4 regions of the Brevibacillus sp. NRS-1366 genome follow, and region 1 is predicted to be linked to each of the others. Evidence: riboswitches for the same ligand, from Rfam matches in the RefSeq annotation. Region 1 holds a riboswitch; each other region holds the start of a gene.
What was found. Region 1 has a riboswitch for S-adenosylmethionine ahead of ACIFQN_RS20630 (aminotransferase class I/II-fold pyridoxal phosphate-dependent enzyme). Riboswitches for the same ligand answer to the same signal wherever they lie in the genome.
Positions count from the first base shown of each region.

Region 1 (5,329 bases):
TGCCGCAATTACCCCGCAATGTTAAACAGAAGGAAGAGCCTACGACCAAGGAAAATGAGCAACGCATCAACAAGGACGGTAGGGCTACTCCACACGGAAACAACAAAATCGATGTCAATCGAACCACAACACCTTAAGACTACAACACAAGAGGAGGCATCCTCCTAGGCTTTATGCCCGGGAGAATGCCTCTTTTGTTTCCTCTAGATGTGCCCTAGGCAGCAAACTGTCCAGCGCCTGCTGTAGGTCTTCTTTTAAATCGACAACGTCCTCCAAGCCTGCGGAAAGTCTGATTAATCCGTCTGTAATGCCACGAGCTTCTCTCTCTTCGACAGGCATTGCCGCATGAGACATTGTTGCCGGATAAGAAAGAATGGTTTCGACTGCTCCCAAGCTAACCGCTACAATCGGTAGCTTTACCCGATCAAACAGCGCTTTGGCCCGCTCTCGGCTACCCACGTCAAAGGAAAGGACAGCACCATGACCGCTTGATTGACTTGCTTGAATAAGATGTCCCGGATGCTCGCTCAAGCCTGTGTAGTACACGCGATTCACTGCAGGATGAGTAGAAAGCCATCGTGCCAGTTCGTCTGCCGTGTTGGTACTGACATCCAGTCGTGCCTTGAGTGTTTTTAACCCTCTCATCACTAACCAGCAATCCTGGACCCCCAAAATGGCTCCCATGCCATTCTGGATGAAGTAGAGCTGCTCCCCTAATGCTTCGTCACGGGTAACGGCGAGGCCCGCTACAACATCACTGTGCCCTCCGATGAATTTGGTCGCACTGTGAATCACGACATCGGCCCCAAGCTCTAGTGGCCGTTGATAATACGGTGTCATAAACGTATTGTCTACGATCACGAGCAAGCCCTGTTCTTTTGCAATCCGACAAACCGCTGAAATGTCTGTCACTTTCAGAGTAGGGTTGGACGGCGTTTCGAGGTAGACTCCTTTTGTGGACGAAGTAATCGCCGCACGTACCTCTTCTGTCTTGCTGGCATCCACGAAGGTCACCGAGATGCCCATTCTCGATAACACTCTGGTCAAAAACCGAAATGTTCCACCGTATACGTCCTCCGCCACAATCACATGGTCACCGGCAGAAAATAGCATGAACACGCTGGAGATTGCAGCCATCCCGGAAGCGAATGCAAAGCCTCGTGCTCCTCCTTCCAGACCAGCAATGGCGTCCTCCAGTGCCTGTCTAGTCGGATTGCCGGATCGTGCATAATCAAATGTGCCAGGACGATCCAAATCAGCCTGATGGAACGTAGACGCCTGATAAATAGGTACGGACGATGCCCCAGTCACTGGATCAAAACAAGATGTACCGTGTAATACTTTGGTTGCAAAGTTCATCGCACAGTCCCCCCTACTACAAGGCTTGCGTCCAAAGCTTGGCAAAGATCTGCGAGTAGATCATCGGGGTGCTCAATACCTACGGACAAGCGCAATAACCGATCGCATACTCCGACATACTCCCGTATCTCTTGCGGGATGTCAGCATGTGTCTGTGTCGCAGGATATGTACACAACGACTCTACACCGCCCAAACTCTCTGCAAAGGATACGATGCGCAAGCTTTGCAAAAACAGCCCCACCTGCTCAGACGATCTGACCCGAAAGGATACCATCCCGCTAAACCCGCTTGATTGTCCTTTTTGCACATCATAGCCTTCATGATCCGCCAGGCCTGGATAAAAGACCTCTGCCACGGCAGGATGCTCGCGCAGCTTGCTGGCTACTGCAAAAGCATTGGATTGATGTCTGTCCATACGCAGAGCAAGTGTCTTCATGCCACGAACAAGCAACCAGCTATCTTGAGGTCCTAGCACAGCTCCGATCGAATTGTGCAAAAACCTTACCTTTTCAGACAACTCTTCCCCTTTTGTGACAATTAAGCCTGCGAGAACATCATTGTGTCCACCCAAGTATTTGGTTGCACTGTGCAGTACGATATCCGCTCCGAGCTCCAACGGGCGTTGACAATAAGGGGTCATGAAAGTATTGTCTACAATCGTCAAGAGTTGATGGCGCTTTGCCAACTGAGCCACTTCTCTGATATCTGTAATCTGCATAAGCGGATTCGTGGGTGTTTCGACAAAGATCGCTTTCGTTTCCGGACGGATCGCTTCCTCCAATTTATGTCGGTCACGCAAATCAATATAAGTGAATGTCTGGCCGTAGCGTGACAGAACTTGCTCAAACAACCTGTACGTTCCTCCATACAAATCCAGAGAGACTATCAAGTGGTCGTTTTGGGAAAACAATCCCATCACCGTATGAACTGCTGCCATTCCAGACGCACAAGCAAATCCTGCGTCTCCTGATTCTGCGCAAGCGATGGTCTCCTCTAGAATTGACCTTGTTGGGTTTGCGGTTCGCGAGTAATCGTACCCTGTGCTCTGTCCCAAAGCGGGATGGCGATAAGCGGTGGCATAATAGACTGGGAAGCTGACTGCCCCCGTCTTTTCATCTTTTCCTACGCCTGCCTGAACTAATTTGGTTTCCAAATGCATATGATCTCTCTCCCTCCAATGGTGTACGAGGGGCATGAAAAAAAGCCCCTTTCCTCTGAAAGAAGGCTTTGATTACGTTTCCGTAAGCAAGACCTTCTCATCTTTCAGAGTTTGTAAACTCTGCAGGAATTAGCACCATTATCTCCCTGTATAAATTACAGGTGATTGGTTGCCGGGCATCATCGGGCCAGTCCCTCCGCCGCTCTGGATAAGAAGATTGCTATTCAATTTGATTGCTTAATACTAACGGATAGGCTGCTTTTTTGTCAACAAGATTTTCCACAGATCACAAACAAGCTTAATTTGCGTTTTTAAGAGCAGTCATGACTTGATTGTCCAGCTTCGCAGCCGCATTTTTATCGTACGTTTTTTCGTATTGAGGTTCTACAGAAATACGGGAACCATAAAACATAATGTCACGAACCGTTTCTATCGTTACTTCCACCATGGCCAGCTTGAGCGGGACGCCTTCCATCCTCTCCGCTTGCAAAACAGCCTTGCCGTTGATGGCAAAAGAGGAGCCGGCTCCGATCAGATGAAGCACCACCTGTGGGTCTTTTGCGATATTTGCCAAGATGCGGGAACGATTGTCTACAGCGAATCGAATGGACTCTACGTTAGGGGCAAAGGTCCACGATAAGGAGCTAAGTGACGGTGCGCCCGACTCGTGATCAATGGTACCCAACGTTACAAAACGCTCCTTTTGCAAGAGAGCAAATAATTCTTCAGAGAGTGATTGGGAAACTGTTTCAGCCATTCCGATTCCTCCTTGTAAAGTTTGGTATGTCTATTGTACCCCCCTGTCAGGGTGATAGGCAAACGTTACCTTGACACCTTGGTCCCTTGATTCTAGCGTGCCTTTTCCTTAAACTGGTAGGAAAGCGAAGCCCGAAACTGAAAAGGAGGTTGGACGAATGTCACCTACAGATCGCATTCTTGCACAAATTGATCAGATGTTACGAGAGCTTCACGAAGTCCGGGAACTGAATGAACGCATGCACAAGGTTGCCATGTTTCTAGAAGATATCCGTTTGGCTGATGTCATACAAAATTATACAGCCCCGCGCAAGCTGCTTTGGATCAATTTCCTAGCAGGCCTTGCCCGGGGTCTGGGTTTAACAATCGGAACAGCGATTGTGCTTGCGCTTCTTGGGTCGCTTTTGACCCAATTTCTGTCCATCCCGATTATCGGGGATTTCATTCGACAATTAATTGAGTACATACAGTCCTATCAAAAACCGTAGGTAAGAAACTTATGACCTACTTGTCATCGTCGTGGTCGTCATTGTCGTCCTGATCATTTGACGTTTGTCCATGCTTCTTCCAATAACCGTACGCATTTCCGTTGGGATGCTTATCGTCATGCTTCCCTTTCTCTTTTTTCTCTTTCTTCTTTTTGTCGTCGTCATCATCGCCATCCTCATCACGGTCATGGTTGCCCGGTGTGACGATTACTTTTGTACTATGCAAAATGTCAGCTTGCCCTACAAGCTTATTGTCCTGATATAGTTCAAAATGAACGGTTTTCGCACTGTACGAACGGTTCTTGAACGACAAAGTAATGGCAAATTCGCCTTTGTCGTTCGGTTTCACCTCTTGTTTTTTTCCATCTGGGGCGATTACCATGAGTTTAGTCTTCTCTTTTTTGGTCCAGCCGGCAACTGTACCCTTTACTTGCACGGTTTTGTTTTTCGGGTCGAGTAGTGCTGTTCCTGTGATCGCATACTCTTTTTCTTGTTCCTTCGCAGGGGCATTTACTACTTCCACTTCAATTGACTTAGAGTCAAGCTTTTTACCATCCTTATAAAGCTCAACAAGTGCTTTGCCAGTACCTGCTTTTACATCCTTCAAAGTAACGGAAAAGCTCCCTACACCATCCCACAGCTTCTTTACACTCGCTTCTTTTTTCACACCGTTGTATGTAACGTATACCTTGTCAGCACCCTGCTTGACAACGCCTTTTACTTTTAGCTCCTCTTTCTTCGCGTCAAGCACTGAAACCGTATGAATAATCATGTCCGCTTCTTCTACGGCCTGCGGGATCAGCTCGACCTTTTCACTATCCACCAATTTCGTACCCGCATACGCGTTTACTGTCACGTATTGCTTGCTTGCACTGTCCAAAGCCGCAAAGGTGACGGTAAAGGAGTGTTCACTCGTAGGCACTACCTCAATCGTATCACCGTTTGGCTTGGTGATGACGACCTTGGTTACCTCAGGGGTCACAATCCCTTTCACATACACCTTGTTATCTTTGGATTGAGCACCTACGCTGACAATCTCTTCATTGGTTTCGGTTAAGCGCACTTCCAACCAAATATCACTGTAGTATTCGTTGTAAATACGCTCCCACTCTTCTTTGTTTTCTTCCATATACGTTTGCAGCTTTGTATTCAATTTGATTTCATCCACAATGATATACAGATGATCCGCCTGCGTCTTTAACAGCATATTCAATGTGGTTGGATCGTTTTTGGCGAGTTCCTTTAGATTGTAACGCGTTACTTGCTTGCCCTCTTCATTCATGACTACCTTGGAAGCACTCGGCGAGCCAATCGAGGTTGCATTCGCTAAAAACGGCGTAAGTCCGCCAACGATGGTTGCCGCAGCCACAACTGCTAAAACAGGCTTGGTCATATACTTTTTCAATGGTGAATCCCCCTTCTATACTGCTGATATTCCCGTGTTGCCTTGGGCACAATTACTGACGCCAGGATTATGGAAAAAGTTGCATCGGGAATCAAAACAAGACTTAGGACCTATAATCACCCCACATGCTTGCTGGGACAACTCCCTCTCCTTGCCTAGAT
Region 1 covers NZ_JBITPN010000022.1:794,657-799,985, forward strand. The annotation lists gene ACIFQN_RS20620 (YhcN/YlaJ family sporulation lipoprotein) at 1-137, shown strand, start outside; gene ACIFQN_RS20625 (aminotransferase class I/II-fold pyridoxal phosphate-dependent enzyme) at 172-1,359, opposite strand; gene ACIFQN_RS20630 (aminotransferase class I/II-fold pyridoxal phosphate-dependent enzyme) at 1,356-2,519, opposite strand; SAM riboswitch class I at 2,614-2,734, opposite strand; gene ACIFQN_RS20635 (pyridoxamine 5'-phosphate oxidase family protein) at 2,818-3,276, opposite strand; gene ACIFQN_RS20640 (DUF5665 domain-containing protein) at 3,434-3,763, shown strand; gene ACIFQN_RS20645 (hypothetical protein) at 3,780-5,168, opposite strand.

Region 2 (5,329 bases), on a different contig from region 1:
GGAAGTTCGCATACGGGGACTCTTTGTCTTCGATGAACAGAGCGTCTTTAGTAGGTACCAATTTAGCTTCCAGTGCATAGTTGGTGTTGATCAGCGCCAAGTCTACTTCGTCCAGAACGCGCGGCAGCATCGCAGCTTCTACTTCTTTGAATTTCAGGTTTTTCTTGTTTTCCACGATATCTTTCACAGAGCCGCTGATCCCTACGCCATCTTTCAGCTTGATTACGCCGTTTTTCTCGAGGAGAGCCAGTGCACGGCCGTTGTTGGTGTCATCGTTTGGCAGAGCAATCGTTGCACCATCAACTAACTCGTCAGCACTTTTGATTTTTTTGGAGTAAGCGCCAAATGGTTCAACGTGCACCGCTACCACTGGCACCAGATCCATATTTTGAGCTTTATTGAAATCTTCTAGGTAAGGTTTATGCTGGAAATAGTTTCCATCAAGTTGTTTTTCGTTTACTTGGATATTCGGTTGCACGTAATCGGTAAATTCTTTGATTTCCAAGTTTACACCTTGTTCTTTCAGCTTAGGCTGAACGAATTTCAGGATTTCTGCGTGCGGTACAGCAGAAGCACCGATTTTCAGCGTCACTTCTTGTTGTCCGCCTTGCGCGTTGCCGTCTGTAGCTGGAGCGGTTTCTGTTTTGCCTCCGCAAGCAGCCAAAGAAAATGCCAATACAGTAGTAAGTACAGATACGACTAGTTTCTTCACAGTAGATTTCCCCCTTTTTTTGTAAACCAGTTTAAAACGATATATGGAAAGACCTTACTTGCGGCTGTATTTGAGAACCAGGCGGTCTCCCAGCGATTGCAAGATCTGCACCAACACAAGCAAAATAATAACCGTTACAATCATGACATCCGTCTGGAAACGCTGGTATCCATAGCGAATAGCCAGGTCACCCAAACCACCGCCGCCAATTACGCCTGACATCGCCGTGTAGGACACGAGCGCTACCGTCGTAATGGTAATGCCTGCAATCAGACCAGAACGAGACTCCGGCAGAAGCACGTTCCACACGATTTGCCAATTGGACGCACCCATCGACTGCGCTGCCTCGGTTACCCCGCGATCTACTTCACGCAGAGACGTTTCTACCAAGCGGGCAAAGAAAGGTGCAGCCCCGATGACCAACGGCGGGATGGAACCAAGTACACCAAGTGATGTACCCACGATTGCTTTGGTAACAGGGATCAATAAAATCATCAAAATGATAAAGGGAACCGAACGCAGGACGTTTACGATAAAAGATGCCACCATATAAAAACCGCGGTTCGCAAGGAGCTGCCCCCTGGAAGTGAGAAAGAGGATCACACCCAGCGGCAGACCAATCAGGACTGTAAACAAAGTAGAAAAGCCAAGCATGGAGAGGGTGTCTACGGTTCCAATGCCGATCTCAGACCAGTCGACATTTTTCATTTGCAACCATTCCATCTATATCACCTCCACTTCAAGGCCGCTTTGTCGCAGCTTCTCGATCGTCTGTTTGTTCTGCTCGGCATCGCCTTCGAGCTCGACGACCAGCTGACCATACGGCGTATCTTTCATGCGGGAAATCGTCCCTTGCAGGATGCTGAATACGGTACCTGTTTCTTGCATCGTCTGGAACAAAATCGGCTTATACGTCTGTTCTCCCAAAAAGGTGACGCGAGCAATAGTACGATTGCCTGAGGCTTTCTCATGGGCAACCGCTTCTCGCAGCTCATTGGAATCTGCCACCTGCTCCACAAATTCCTGTGTAGTCGGATGCTTCGGTTTGAGGAATACTTCGAGTACTTTCCCTTCCTCGACGATCAGTCCACCGTCAATTACCCCTACGCGGTCACAAATCGAGCGGATGACCTGCATCTCATGCGTAATCAGGACGATGGTCAATCCCAGCTTGCGGTTGATGTCGAGCAGCAGAGCCAAAATGGAATTGGTCGTCTGCGGGTCAAGCGCGGATGTCGCTTCGTCGCATAGCAATACTTTGGGGGCGTTCGCCAAGGCGCGGGCAATCCCTACGCGCTGCTTTTGCCCCCCTGAAAGCTGTGCCGGATATTTGTCGCGATGAGCTTCCAGCCCTACCAGCTTCAGCAAATCATCTACTTTTTGTTTGATCTCGGCCTTTGGTCGTTTCGCCAGCTTGAGAGGAAACGCAACATTCTCTCCAACAGTCGCAGAGGACAGCAGATTGAAGTGTTGAAAAATCATCCCGACATGACGACGCTGCTCCTGCAGTTTGCGGTCATCCAGTTTGGTCAGATCCACGCCATCAACGATGACTTCCCCCGAGGTTGGTCGTTCCAACAGGTTCATGCAACGGATTAATGTACTTTTTCCTGCACCGGAATGTCCAATAATCCCATATATTTCTCCCTTATCTATAGAGAGGTCTATTCCGAGCAACGCTGGAATTTTTTCACCGTTTACTAAGTAGCTTTTATGCAAATTGCGCAGTTGAATCAAACAATTCCACCTCCTATAAAAAAACCACTATCGATGCCTGCTCACGAGGAGCGACCGCGTTTTAGTGGAAGGTTTTTATGCGCTCCGGGAAGTTTAAGCAAGGATGCTTTCACACTGTGAAGTACTTAAACTTTCCTATGCGTTAAAAAAACACGATCCACTAAAACAACGGACCCCTTTTTCATCAAACGAAAAAGGGGCTGCAACGCATGTATACGTTCGCATCCACCCTTCTCATCTATCAAGATCCAATCAATCTTGTAGGAATTGGCACCGCTCTCGTCTATTCGAAAATAGACCGGTTGCCGGGCTTCATAGGGCCTGTCCCTCCGCCTCTCTTGATAAGAAAGATATCCACGTATATTATGTTCGGTTTACATATTTTCGTGATACAAGTCGGATTATATCGCTTTTGAAAATAGTAAGTCAATAGTAATAGTAGGTAAAAACTTTTTTCTAATCCATCAGGGGTCGACATCAAGCGATTGGAGGTTGTTTGGCACTCTAAAAAAAACAGCACGCTCAATTTGGCGTGCTGTTAGACGTTTCTTCGATTGGCTGCATGGCCTCTGCAGTAGCAGGCTGGAGCTTTTCTTGAATAAAGGATTGTACTTGATCTACATCTGGGATCAGAACCGATCCTGCCTTGTGGGATTCATGGAACATGCCCATCGGCGGCAGTTGGTAGTTACCTGGTGCTTGTGTATTCAAATTCAGTCCGAGAGCAGATAGCTTCAGCATATCCATCGAGCCGATGTTGGTTTGTACATATGGTGTAATTTCTTTTAGAATGTTCGGCAATTGAATCAGAGTTGTACCGCTCTTCATCTGACTCGCTACAGCAGCCATCAATTTACGCTGCCGCTCTGTGCGCGTATAATCTGAAGTAGCGTCGTGACGAAAACGAACGTACTGCAAAGCCTTGTTCCCGTCTAACTGCTGCAACCCTTTTTTGAGATTAATATCGTAGACGCCCTTGTCTGTTGGATCGTGGTAGTACATGTTTTTCTCCACATCCAGCTCCACACCGCCTACTGCATCAATCAATGCCTTGAAGCCTTCAAAATCTGTAATGACATAGCGATCAACAGGCAAACCTGTAAACTGACTAACGGTTTTCATCGCCAGCTCAGGTCCTCCGTCTACAATCGCTGAATTGATTCGTGAACTGCCATTTCCCGGAATGTCCACATAGGTATCCCGCAAAATAGAGAATAGATCATAGCGCTTTGTTACCGGATCAATACTGACCACCATCATAGAGTCCGAACGAGGGAGTCCGTTATTTTTCATTCCCCGGCGGTCTACCCCCATCAACAGGATATTGACCCGTTCTTTGCCATCCCACTGAGGAATTTCAGCCGCTTTTGTCGCTGCCCCACCATCCGGCAAAGCTGGCGTAAAGATATTGGGCCCTTGAATGTTTTGTGCAAATTGATAAAAGGAATATCCGTAGTATCCTGCTGTTGATGCAATCACAACTAACATCAGGAGCAACACTCGTTTCCATATTCGCATAAAAACTACTCCACCTTATTGTCTTTTGTATCTGATGTGAACTCCATCCATCTCTCCACATTGTTTAGTATACTCGAAACTGGACAAAGTGGAGCAGCCTTTATTTGGGTAGCGGCACTTATTAAACTTATACATTTACAATGTTTTTAATATTCGTTATACTATTTGCAAACTTATTTTAAGGGGTGAGTTATTGTGATTTCCCCAGCCTCCCTGCTGAATCGTTATCCACGGGAAGCGCTATTTTTCCTGGTTGCCAGCTTCATCAACTCTTCCGGCAGCGCATTTATGTGGCCCCTTACTACCCTTTATGTACATACTGTTTTGCAACGCTCCATGACCGAAGCCGGATTTGTGCTGATGGTCCAATCACTGGCTGGGATCGTGGGACAATTCGTCGGTGGATCACTTTTTCATCGGCTCGGTGCCAAGCGACTCATCGTTGGTGCCTTGCTCATTCAGGGACTCATTCAGTTGTCCATTCCCCTCGTTTCTAGTTGGCCTGTCTATTTGGCACTGATGACGGGTCTTGGTTTCACTTTCAACCTTTCTTTTCCGGCTATTCAGGCATTTATTGGTTTTCGCTGGAGGGAGCAGCGGCGTGAATTGTTTAACATTGTTTATGTTGGCAATAATTTAGGGATGGCCATCGGTACCTCTTTGGCAGGTGTGATTGCCACTTTTTCCTTCCAGCTTACCTTTTTGTTCAATAGTGGGAGTACACTTCTTTTCGCATTGTTCTTCTTCCTTTTTATGAAGAATATCTCTCATCGAGAACTTGTTGGGGAAACATCGGCAGAGGCGCAAAAACGCGGGCAGGGTACGAATACATTCGCGCTTTTGCTCCGATATCAACTGTATTTTTTCATGGCCTTGGGCGGTGCTTTTATCTTTTTTGCCAATACGGTTTGGAATACAGGCGTCGCCCCTTACATTACTGAGCAAGGCATGCCGCTTTCCTCTTATAGCTGGCTGTGGACGATCAACGGGATCATTATTTTTGCTGGTCAGCCCATTACGACCTGGTTAAAACGCATTCTGCGGCAAAATCTGTCTGCCCAGCTCGTCGCCAGTGCGGTTCTCTACGCGTTAGGATTCGGTTTCATCCTGTTGTACCACGGCAGCTATTCCGCTTTTGTCATCGGGATGATCATTACGACGTTTGGAGAAATGCTGATCTCTCCCACTATTCCTACCTTTATCACGGAGAGAACCGGGGAGTCTGCACCGTTTTATTTGGGCGTAGTAGGCGCTATTACTACAGTAGGTCGTTTACTCGGGCCACTCGCGATGGGCTTCATGTACGATCAGGGAGGTGTGGAGCCCACTCTGGTGCTGGCGACAATCGTCTCCTTTGCTGCC
Region 2 covers NZ_JBITPN010000040.1:6,214-11,542, reverse strand. The annotation lists gene ACIFQN_RS25885 (MetQ/NlpA family ABC transporter substrate-binding protein) at 1-712, opposite strand, end outside; gene ACIFQN_RS25880 (methionine ABC transporter permease) at 767-1,435, opposite strand; gene ACIFQN_RS25875 (methionine ABC transporter ATP-binding protein) at 1,436-2,449, opposite strand; SAM riboswitch class I at 2,681-2,797, opposite strand; gene ACIFQN_RS25870 (LCP family protein) at 2,972-3,967, opposite strand; gene ACIFQN_RS25865 (MFS transporter) at 4,163-5,329, shown strand, end outside.
Region 2: another riboswitch for S-adenosylmethionine. It lies ahead of ACIFQN_RS25875 (methionine ABC transporter ATP-binding protein); the one in region 1 lies ahead of ACIFQN_RS20630 (aminotransferase class I/II-fold pyridoxal phosphate-dependent enzyme).

Region 3 (5,329 bases), 160 kb from region 1:
CCATGTATTGAAAGAGAAATACTTGTTGACCCAATCATAATTTGATCTTTGTGAATCGCTGGGAAGCTGCCTTTTGACAAGGGTGGCTTTTTTCAACTTGGAAGACCATAATAGCAAGAATGAAGATGAAACCGTGTCTGAACCTTGGTAAAGTGAGAGACGAAACAGGACGGGAGGGAAAATGAATGGAGCAGCTACAACTGACATTCGATGAAAAATGGGAGATCATTCTTGCCTGCGACAGTGCGTACGATGACGTATTCCTGACCGCCGTCAAAACAACCAAAATTTACTGTCGGCCTTCATGTCGATCCCGAAAGCCAAAGAAAGAAAACGTCCTGTTCTATCAGGAGAAAAAAGAGGTAGAAGCGGCCGGATTTCGAGCCTGTAAAAGGTGTCAGCCCAATTCCAATCAAACTCCGCAGATGAGTGTAGTCCAGTGTGTGAAGACTTTTCTGATTGACTCATACAAACAAAAAGTCGTTCTCGACGACATTGCGAGGCATGTTGGCATGAGTGCCTTTTATCTGGAGCGATTGTTTAAGCAGCATACGTCGGAAACACCGCGATCTTATTTGGAAAAAATTCGTGTGGATAAAGCAGCTCATCTGATTAGCACCACGAGCTTATCGAATTTGGAGATATGCTATGAGGTGGGATTTCAGAGTCCGTCCCATTTCTATCAGGCATTTCGCAAAGGAAAGATGTGCTCTCCGGGAGAATATCGAAAAAAGGCAAGGTAGGAGGTGAGCAGCCTGAATCCTGTGGCAATGATGGAAATAGCAGTACCAGACTGTTTTTCTTTCGATGAGTGCCTCCGCTTCTTGGGAAGATCTGATCAAGAGGTATTGCATCGTATTGAGAATGGTTCCTTGTATAAAGCACTCAAAGTACGAGGGGAAGTTTTATTGCTCAAGATCAGTTGTGGGCAGCCTGAAAATAGGAGAATGAGTCACCAGCTCCAGATTGAATGTCTCGCTGGGACGCCTACAGCAGACATGCTCACGGACATAAAGGTCTATTTGGCCCAGTTGTTTGATTTGAATCGTGATTTGCGAGGCTTTTATAAAACAGCCGAGCAGGATGATGTATTGCGTCCACTTGCGATGCGATACAGAGGTTTGCGGATTGTTGGCATCCCTGATTTATTCGAGGCCTTGACCTGGGCGATTATCGGTCAACAAATCACTCTCAGCTTTGCTTACACCATGAAAAAGCGATTCACGGAGCAGTTTGGGGAGAAGCTGACTTTTGCAGACAAGCGCTACTGGCTATACCCAACTTTTCAAACCGTGGCATCCTTGCAGGTAGACGATTTGCGAGAACTCCAATTCACGACCCGAAAGGCAGAATATGTCATTGGAGTAGCCAAAGCCATGGCAACAGGAGAGCTGAAGAAGGAAAAGCTGCTCGATATGCGGGAGTCGCAGCAGATGCATCAAGCCCTGACAGCCATTCGAGGTGTAGGGGCGTGGACGGCAGATTACGTCATGATGAAATGCTTGCAGCAAAAGTCCGCTTTTCCCATTGCCGATGTTGGATTACACAACGCACTAAAAATCCAGCTCGGATTAAAAGAGAAGCCCTCACAGGCACAAATCAGGCAAATGGCTGTGAAATGGGAAGGCTGGGAAGCATACGCTACGTTTTATTTATGGAGGTCGCTTTATGACGATTTTACATAAGCTGGAGTACCCTTCTCCGATTGGAGTCTTAGAAATCATCGGGACTGATGACGCGATCAGCTCCATCATGTTTGCAGAGCATACATTACCGCAAGCTCCCGAAGAAAGGGCGAATTGTCCGCAGGTGTTTTGGGATTGTTACCAGCAGCTCGATGACTATTTTAAAGGAACTCGGCGCGAATTCTCGTTTCCCGTTTCGATGGCTGGGACGAGCTTTCAAAAGACCGTCTGGCATACGCTAACAACGATACCATTTGGACAGACAGCCTCGTATTCCTTCCTCGCCAAAACGATCGGCAATGAAAAGGCAGTACGGGCAGTCGGGAATGCGAATGGGAAAAACCGCTTGAGTATCGTAGTTCCCTGTCATCGAATTGTGGGAGCGAACGGCAGTTTAACCGGCTACGCGGGTGGGTTATGGAGAAAAGAGTGGCTGCTTGAACACGAAAAACAGTTCGTTTCTCCCAAAACCATCCATGGTCGGGCAGAATAATCGCAGAAAAGTGAAACGCAGCTGCATAAGTGAAAAACAGGCATTTCTAACGTTCGATTCGATCGTGAGAAGTGCCTGTTTTGTGTTGGGCTAGAAATAATTGAAAAGGAAATACTGACAAGACAAGCCGGAACGGATCGGGAGGTCAAGCCATGTTTGAGCTGTTCATTTGTCAAGGGTGCGGGTATGTGGAAGAAAGGATCCTTCTAAAGGAGAGTGACGGGCATCAGCTGTATTGTGCATGCTGCAGCAAGGAGGAAGTAGAATGCCTGTTTTCCGAGTAGAACATTCTTTTGAAAAGATGCTGAGCACTCCCGGCCAAATCTGCGCGCACGCCCCGCAAACCGGACACTTTTCTCTTATCACCATGCGTTTGCTTGCGTTCAACAAAATGTCTTTATTGAAAAGAAAGAATTTTGTTGACGGATGGTATGGAATTTCTTAGAATAAAGCTCAACAGAATACATTATTCTTATCCAGAGAGGTGGAGGGTCTGGCCCTATGAAGCCCGGCAACCGTCACGACATGTGACAAGGTGCCAATTCCTGCGAGATCGTGCATCTCGGCAGATAAGAAGCGGGTGTCTCGTATAAGTGAATGCGAACCTTCTTCTTAAGTGAAGAAGGTTTTTTTAATACAGATAAGAATTTATAAAATTCTTATCCAGTATAAGTGCAACCGCGGCTCTGCCAAAAGGCATGGCGCAGCCAGGTTTTCTAATTCTCCGAAGTACAAAAATTCATATTTTTCTTTATCCAGAGAGGTGGAGGGACTGGCCCGATGAAGCCCGGCAACCGTCACGCAGTATGTGACAAGGTGCCAATTCCTGCAGGACAAAAGCGTCCTGGGAGATAAGGAGAAGGGGAGCAGCGATGCCCAAAGCCTTCTTCTTAGCGAAGATGGCTTTTTTGTTTTTCAATTTGAGTATGGGGTGGTCAGGATGAGCGTAGGCGTAGTAAGAGTGGGATTGTTGGGATTGGGAACAGTAGGCGGAGGGGTAATTAAAACGATTCGCTCCCAGCAGGAGAAGCTGTCACTCCGTTTGGGCAAACGAATCGAAATCGTAAAAGCGTTGGTACGAGATTCTGAAAAAGAACGCGCGGTTCACGTAGAACCATCCATATTGACAACAAACTTTGAAGACGTATTAAAAAGCGATGTAGATATTGTAGTGGAAGTGATGGGGGGAGTTGATCCTACCTATGATTATGTCCGTGCGTTGATTGAAAAAGGATGCCATGTGGTAACGGCAAACAAGGAACTGCTGGCGAAAAGAGGAACAGAGTTGGTTGAACTGGCTAACCAGCACCAAGTGCACTTGGCCTATGAAGCAAGCGTAGCGGGAGGTATTCCCATTTTAAGTGTACTCCGTCAGTTCCTTAGAACCAATGACATCAGCGGTGTACGCGGAATTCTTAACGGGACGACCAACTTCATTTTGACCAAGATGGAAGCCGAGCAGCTCTCCTACCAAGAAGTGCTGAAGCAGGCGCAGGAGCTGGGTTATGCCGAAGCAGACCCTCGTTCTGATGTAGAGGGCTTCGATGCGATGTATAAACTGTATATCCTGGCACAACTGGTCTATGGAGAATCTCTCCCTTTGGCAGATGTGGTGCGAAAAGGGATCTCAGATCTCTCAGCCGGACATATCCGTATTGCTAGTGAGCTAGGCTACCGGATTAAGCTGATCGCCCAAGCGTATCAAACCGATGAAGGCATTCGTCTTTCCGTTCAGCCTACAATGCTGCCTCTTGGTCACCCATTGGCACAAATCCAGGACGCTTTCAATGCTGTCCAGCTATCGGGTAATATCGTAGGAGATCTGTTGTTTACAGGTAGAGGGGCAGGAGAGCTTCCAACAGCCAGCGCGGTTGTGGAGGATTTGGCTTATTTGTTGACCCAGCCATTCACGCCTCATCCGGTCTGGAGAGAAAATACGGCTTCGCATTTGGCAGCGCAGCCAGAGGCGAGCCAGCGTTCGCTGTGTTATTTGGAAGGATCATGTCCATCCGCAACACCTGATCGCGTCCTGCATTTTTTGCGAGCGGCTGGGGTGAGCATCAGCAAACTCAAGGTCCAGTTCGATTTGGGTGGCGTATTGCGCGCCGGACTGATTACAAGTGGGTTAAATGAAGAACACGAAGCGCTTCTGACGAGTGACTTTGGCTTGTCCGTGCGCCGCTTTCCGATCTTGGAATCTGCTGAATCATAAGAAAACCTCTATCGAGGCCTCCTCAAGGAGGAGCGACCGCGTTTTAGAGGAAGGTTATTCTTGCTGAATCAGTAAGCGGATTCGCGAGGTTCATACTTTCTGATTCAGTAAGAAAATCGCTTTCGCCTTTTTATTCTGTCTGCTTGAAAAAGAGGGATCATCTGTTTTTTCTCAAATATAGGTAGGAATAGAAATATCCTTCTTGCACATGACAGAAAAGGACAGGGAAAGAGAGGCGAAGCGGATGACATCCAGAGAGAAACGCTACGTGTTAGCCATTGACCAGGGAACGACGAGCACGCGGGCGATCCTGATCAATCAGGAAGGGAAGATCGCTGGTGTGGCACAGAAGGAATTTACTCAGCTTTTTCCGGAACCGGGCTGGGTAGAGCACGATGGACTCGAGATTTGGTCGTCAGTGGTGGCGGTGATCGGACAGGTACTGACCAGCCACAACATTTCCGCGAGTGAGGTCGCTGCTGTCGGGATTACAAATCAGCGCGAAACCACATTGGTCTGGGATAAAAAGACCGGAGTCCCGATCTACAATGCCATCGTCTGGCAGTCACGTCAAACCACCCAGATTTGCGAACAGTTGAAACAACAGGGGAAAAATGATGTAGTCCGTGCCAAGACGGGTTTGTTGATTGATGCGTATTTTTCGGGAACCAAGGTCAAATGGATTCTGGATCGCGTCGCCGGGGCCAGGGAACGGGCGGAGCATGGAGAACTGCTGTTTGGCACGATTGATACGTGGCTGATTTGGAAGCTATCGGGTGGTCGTGCGCATGTGACCGATTATACGAATGCTTCCCGAACCCTTATGTACAACATCCACGAGCTGGCATGGGATGACGAACTGCTTGCATGGCTAGACGTGCCAAAAGCCATGCTGCCAAAAGTATGCCCCAGCTCACAAGTCTATGCCCATACGGACAG
Region 3 covers NZ_JBITPN010000022.1:639,387-644,715, reverse strand. The annotation lists gene ACIFQN_RS19905 (hypothetical protein) at 1-40, shown strand, start outside; gene ACIFQN_RS19900 (bifunctional transcriptional activator/DNA repair enzyme AdaA) at 186-743, shown strand; gene ACIFQN_RS19895 (DNA-3-methyladenine glycosylase family protein) at 771-1,685, shown strand; gene ACIFQN_RS19890 (methylated-DNA--[protein]-cysteine S-methyltransferase) at 1,669-2,178, shown strand; SAM riboswitch class I at 2,648-2,754, shown strand; SAM riboswitch class I at 2,927-3,036, shown strand; gene ACIFQN_RS19885 (homoserine dehydrogenase) at 3,119-4,390, shown strand; gene glpK (glycerol kinase GlpK) at 4,635-5,329, shown strand, end outside.
Region 3: another riboswitch for S-adenosylmethionine. It lies ahead of ACIFQN_RS19885 (homoserine dehydrogenase); the one in region 1 lies ahead of ACIFQN_RS20630 (aminotransferase class I/II-fold pyridoxal phosphate-dependent enzyme).

Region 4 (5,329 bases), on a different contig from region 1:
GCCGCCCGCACCTACTGCTCCTGCCATTGCGGTTGCCCCAATCAATCCAATGGTGGCAATCGTCAGACACAAAACGATGCCAGGACGTGCTTCACGAAGCATGATGCGGTAGATAATTTGCGTCCGAGAAGCACCCATAGCCCGATAGGCTTCAATCACACCGCGATCGACGTCAAGAAGTGCGGTTTCCATCAACCGTGCGATGTACGGAGCCGTGTAGACAATGAGGGGAACGATCGCCCCTTCGATCCCGATAGAGGTGCCTACGACTAATTCCGTAAAGGGAATGATGGCGACCATCAAGATAATGAATGGCAAGGAACGGACGATGTTGATGATCGTGTTCATGCTGTGATAGATAAATTTGTTGGGAAACAAGTGGTTGCCTTGCGTGATTACGATCACTATCCCTAATGGAATTCCGATCAATGTAGCGATAAACAGGGAGATTCCGACCATGATGACGGTCTCCTGCAGCGATTGCCCAAATACGGGAATCATCTCTGTCAAACGATCCATTACCTCATTACCTCCTCTCGCGTCACGACATCTACGTTGTAAACGGCATCCCGCAAGAAATGGATTCCGTCTTGGACGGCTTGTTCCTCACCGGAGATGTGCAAAAGCAAAATGCCTAGTGCCGTTCCTTTGATCGAGGTAATCGAGCCGTACAATAAATTGGTGCTGACCGGAAAGCGTGCAGAAAGCGTTCCGAGGACGGGATCAAGTGCAGCATCTCCGCGAAAAGCGACACGTAAAATCTTTGCGGCAGGCCCAGTCTGTTTAATCTTCGTCAAAATTTCAGCAGGTACTTCGTCGTCAAAAATGGTTTTAATAAAATTGCGGGTGGTCGGCTGCTGCGGATTGCTGAAAATATCGAGAACCGCCCCTTGCTCGATGACGTGACCGTTTTCCATGATGGCGACGTGGTCGCAGATTTTTTTGATCACTTGCATTTCATGCGTAATCAACACAATGGTCAGGCTGAATTTCCGATTGATATCCAAAAGCAGCTCCAGGATAGAATCGGTAGTCTGTGGGTCGAGCGCTGAGGTGGCTTCGTCACAGAGCAGAATTTCTGGATCGGTAGCCAGGGCACGAGCGATGCCGACGCGCTGTTTTTGTCCGCCTGACAATTGAGAAGGATAGGAGTTCGCCTTGTCTTCCAGGCCCACCAGTCGCAGGAGATCTTCTACCTTTTGTTTGATCACATCTTTTGGCACCCGGTTCATTCTGAGAATCTCTGCCACGTTGTCAAAGACGTTGTAGGAGGACAACAGGTTGAAGTGCTGAAAGATAATGCCGATCTTTTTGCGCGCTTGGCGCAGCTCTTTTTCTTTCAACGCAAGCATATTCTGACCATTTACAATCACAGTGCCGCTAGTCGGTTTTTCCAGCAGATTGATGGTGCGAAGCAGGGTGCTTTTCCCCGCTCCGCTAAAGCCGATTACCCCGTAAATCTGGCCTTTCTCCACGTTCAGGGATACGCCCTTTAACGCTTCGACCTGCTTGCTTCCAACGTTATACGACTTGTGGATATCGGTTAGCTGTATCATTTTCTGGCGTCTCCTTGCTGTTCGAGAATGTCGGTCGCTCCTCGGCGAACAGGCCTCGATATGGGTTTTTTTACCAGGATGGGAGCACAGAACCTTCAAAGCGTTCTTCGATGAATTTTTTTACTTCTTCCGAGCGGTAAATATCAACAAGCTTTTTGTAAGCAGGATTATCTTTGTTTTTGTCATTTGCAACGAGAACATTTACATAGGGAGAATCAGATGTTTCTGCAAAAATGGCATCCTTTTTAGGGGAGTAGCCTGCTTCCATCGCAAAGTTGGTGTTGATGCTCGCTGCTTCTACGTTGTTCAGGGAACGCGCCAGGAATGCTGCTTCGAGCTCTTTGAATTTCAGGTTCTTCGGATTTTCTACGATGTCCAATGGAGTCGCATTGTCGCCTGCGCCATCTTTGAGTTTGATCAATCCTGCCGCCTGATAGAGCTGCAGGGCGCGTGCGCGGTTGGATGGATCGTTTTGGATACCGACAACGCCGCCGTCTGGAATCTCTTCTACTTTCTTATGCTTAGTGGAGTAGAGACCCATTGGGTAAGTCACGGTTTTTCCGATAATCGTCAGATTGGTTTTGTGATCTTGATTAAACTTGTCCAGGAAAGGGATCGTTTGAAAGCTGTTTATGTCCAGGTTGCCTTTATCAAGAGCTTGATTAGGCTGCACGTAGTCGTTGAAGACGACAACTTCCACATCGAGACCTTGTGTTTTTGCGACTTCTTTTACTTTGTTCAAAATTTCTTCGTGTGGACCGCCAGTAACGCCTACCTTGACGCTTGTTTGCTCAGCAGCGCCAGAAGCTGGCGTCTGGGCGGCTTCCTGTTTACCTCCGCAAGCGGTAACCAGCGAGGCAGCAAGCAGCAGTGTAGTGAGTAATAAACCTGTTTTTTTCATTTGAATTTCTCCCCATTCCATAATGTTTATATCTATTTTGAAAAGTGAAAACGAAAGGAAAAAATAAAAACCTCTTCCGAGAATAGAAGAGGTTAAACCGTCATTATTAAACAGTTGTAGGATACCTCTCTTATCTTCCGGAATGTTTTCCGCTGGAATTGGCACCATATCTATTTAGATAGGTTGCCGAGGTATCATAGGGCCAGTCCCTCCACCTCTCTTTATAAGAGAACGCTTTATTCAGTTGAAAAATATAAATCCTGATTAGGATAGTTGGATTATATCCCGCGTTTTTAAACCTGTCAAATGTTTTTAGAAAATAATTAACTTCAGTGAAAATGATTAAATTGGTCAAAATACGAATGATAACTTGATTGAGGACGAGATCATATGTATAATGGGAAAAAACAAACCTGATATATGCTCTCACAGGTGATGTCATGACACTATTGGATACGAATGAATTCAGAAAAAAGCTGTCTGCGATTTATAATGAGATAGCGAAAGAGTTGTTCGGGTTTGGAACGACTTTACTGAGAGTAACGATTGAGAATCAGATGATTACCTTCTATGCCAAGCATCGCCGTTCTCCACGCTCTGCTGCGTTGGAGGGTGAGGCCCCAGCCCTCAAGCTCGAGGTCGACTTCCGAATGTCGCTTCTATATAAGAGAAAGCTTCGGGAACGATTGGAAGAGGAAATGGGTCTGAACATTGAAGCTGTCTTGAGAGATTACGACGCTGCTACACAGCTTGCGATTACGAATGTTATTTTAGTGGAATCAGAACTGAATACCTGACCAAAGCAATTTGGATTTTCTCTTTTGATCTATCTTAAGGGAAGACCATGAGCTTTTGGCAAAACGGGTGTCGCTTCTCTTTGTTTACGAGGAAAAGTGCTCTTGTTTAGAATGAACGATTCTAATCAAGGGTACTTTTCCTTTTTTTATTTAACAAATATTTCCTTTTTGAAGGGTGTGGTTGATGAATAGATAAGGGCAAAGAGTGGAACAGTAGGGGGTTTATCAAAGGTTGCAGGCTGCATAAAAAAAGAAAGTCGTTGAATCCTAACAAATGGAAGGATAAGGCGCGACGATACTTGATATGGAGGACTATCAAAATGAAAAAATTACTTAAAGGAATCCTTTCCTTTTCTGCACTAACGCTCGCACTTGCAGGATGTGGCAGCAGTGAACAACCGCAACAAGGCGCTGCTGGTGGGCAAGCCAAGGGTGAACCGACAAAGCTGGTTATCTCGACATGGGGTTTTTCCGAAGACTTCTTCCGCAAAGAAGTATATGAACCGTTTGAAAAAGAGCATAACGTCAAAATTGTTCTGGAAATCGGGAACAACGCAGAGCGCCTCAATAAAATCCGCCAAGGCAGCTCTGACGTCGATCTGGTTTATCTTTCCGATTATTATGCACAGCAAGGTATCGACAATGGCGTATTTGAGAAAATCGACCGCAGCCGCATTCCGAACCTGAATGAAATCTACGATATCGCCAAAGCTCCATTGGGTGAAGACTACGGCCCTGCCTATACGATCGGACAATTCGGGATTGCCTATAATCCGAAGCTCGTCAAAACCGAGATCAAAGACTGGAGCGATCTGTGGAATCCAGAGCTGGCAGGAAAGCTCACGCTGCCAAGCATCACCTCTACGACTGGCCCGATGATTCTCGACACTGCATCGAAAGTAGCGGGCAGCATGGAATTCAACGAAGACCAGGCTTTTGCCAAAATGAAAGAAGCCAACAAGAGTGTAGTCAAGTACTACGACAAAACATCCGAGTATGTAAACATGTTTAGCCAAGAAGAAATTGCAGTTGGACCGATCATGGAAATGTACTTCAAGGATATTCAGGCTGCAATTCCTGAAGCGAAGTTTGTAGCGCCGACAAGTGGTGGATATGCTGTAATGAACACCGTGAATATCGTAAAAGGTAGCAAAAACAAAGAGCTGGCAGAGGACTTCATCAACTATCAATTGAGCAAGGAAGTTCAAGAAAAAGCCGCTAAAGCAAAAGTAGACTCTCCAGTAAATACCGCTGTTAAGCTTACCGATGAGGAAGCAAAAGGTGTGACTTATGGCGAAGAGACAATCAACAAGCTGCAAAAGCTGGATATGAAATTCGTCAATGAGCATTCCAAAGCATGGATTGATCGTTGGAACCGTGAAATCACTCAATAAACTAGCTTCAATCGGACAAGGGTATAAGTGTTTGATTTATACCCTTGTTTTTTTCCGTGATACAAACGAAAAGGAGGCCCACACTTGAAGCAAAAAATCATTCTTGATGTGGATACCGGTATTGATGACGCCCTTGGGATCATGCTTGCAGTGAAAAGCGGCCAGTTTGATCTCGTCGGAATCACGACAGTCAATGGAAATGTCTCGCTGGGGAAAGCTACTGAGAATACGTGCAAGATTCTAGATTTGCTGCAAATGGGAGAGCAGATTCCGGTCATTTCCGGAGCGCCACAGCCGCTGCTCCGTCCTGTTTTTTTCGAGCACAGCGTCCATGGCGAGGATGGATTGGGTGGCGCACTGCGCAACGTGGAAATCAGCACCAAGCCGTCAATAGGCTTTGCACCAGATTTTATCATTGAACAAGTGCGAAATCAGCCTGGGCAAGTGACACTTGTCATGACAGGTCCTTTGACCAATTTGGCGCTGGCTGTTAAAAAGTGCCCAGAGCTCGCCTCGCTCGTAAAAGAAGTCATTTTTATGGGTGGCGTCGTCAAGGAGCATGGAAATGTGACCCCGGTAGCCGAGTACAACATGTATGTAGATCCAGAGGCGGCCAAGGTTGTGTTTCATGCCGGGTTTCCTGAATTAACACTGGTTGGATTGGATGTTACGCGAAAAGTA
Region 4 covers NZ_JBITPN010000011.1:159,837-165,165, reverse strand. The annotation lists gene ACIFQN_RS06345 (methionine ABC transporter permease) at 1-519, opposite strand, end outside; gene ACIFQN_RS06340 (methionine ABC transporter ATP-binding protein) at 519-1,556, opposite strand; gene ACIFQN_RS06335 (MetQ/NlpA family ABC transporter substrate-binding protein) at 1,627-2,457, opposite strand; SAM riboswitch class I at 2,585-2,687, opposite strand; gene ACIFQN_RS06330 (DUF2294 domain-containing protein) at 2,898-3,254, shown strand; gene ACIFQN_RS06325 (ABC transporter substrate-binding protein) at 3,575-4,648, shown strand; gene ACIFQN_RS06320 (nucleoside hydrolase) at 4,733-5,329, shown strand, end outside.
Region 4: another riboswitch for S-adenosylmethionine. It lies ahead of ACIFQN_RS06335 (MetQ/NlpA family ABC transporter substrate-binding protein); the one in region 1 lies ahead of ACIFQN_RS20630 (aminotransferase class I/II-fold pyridoxal phosphate-dependent enzyme).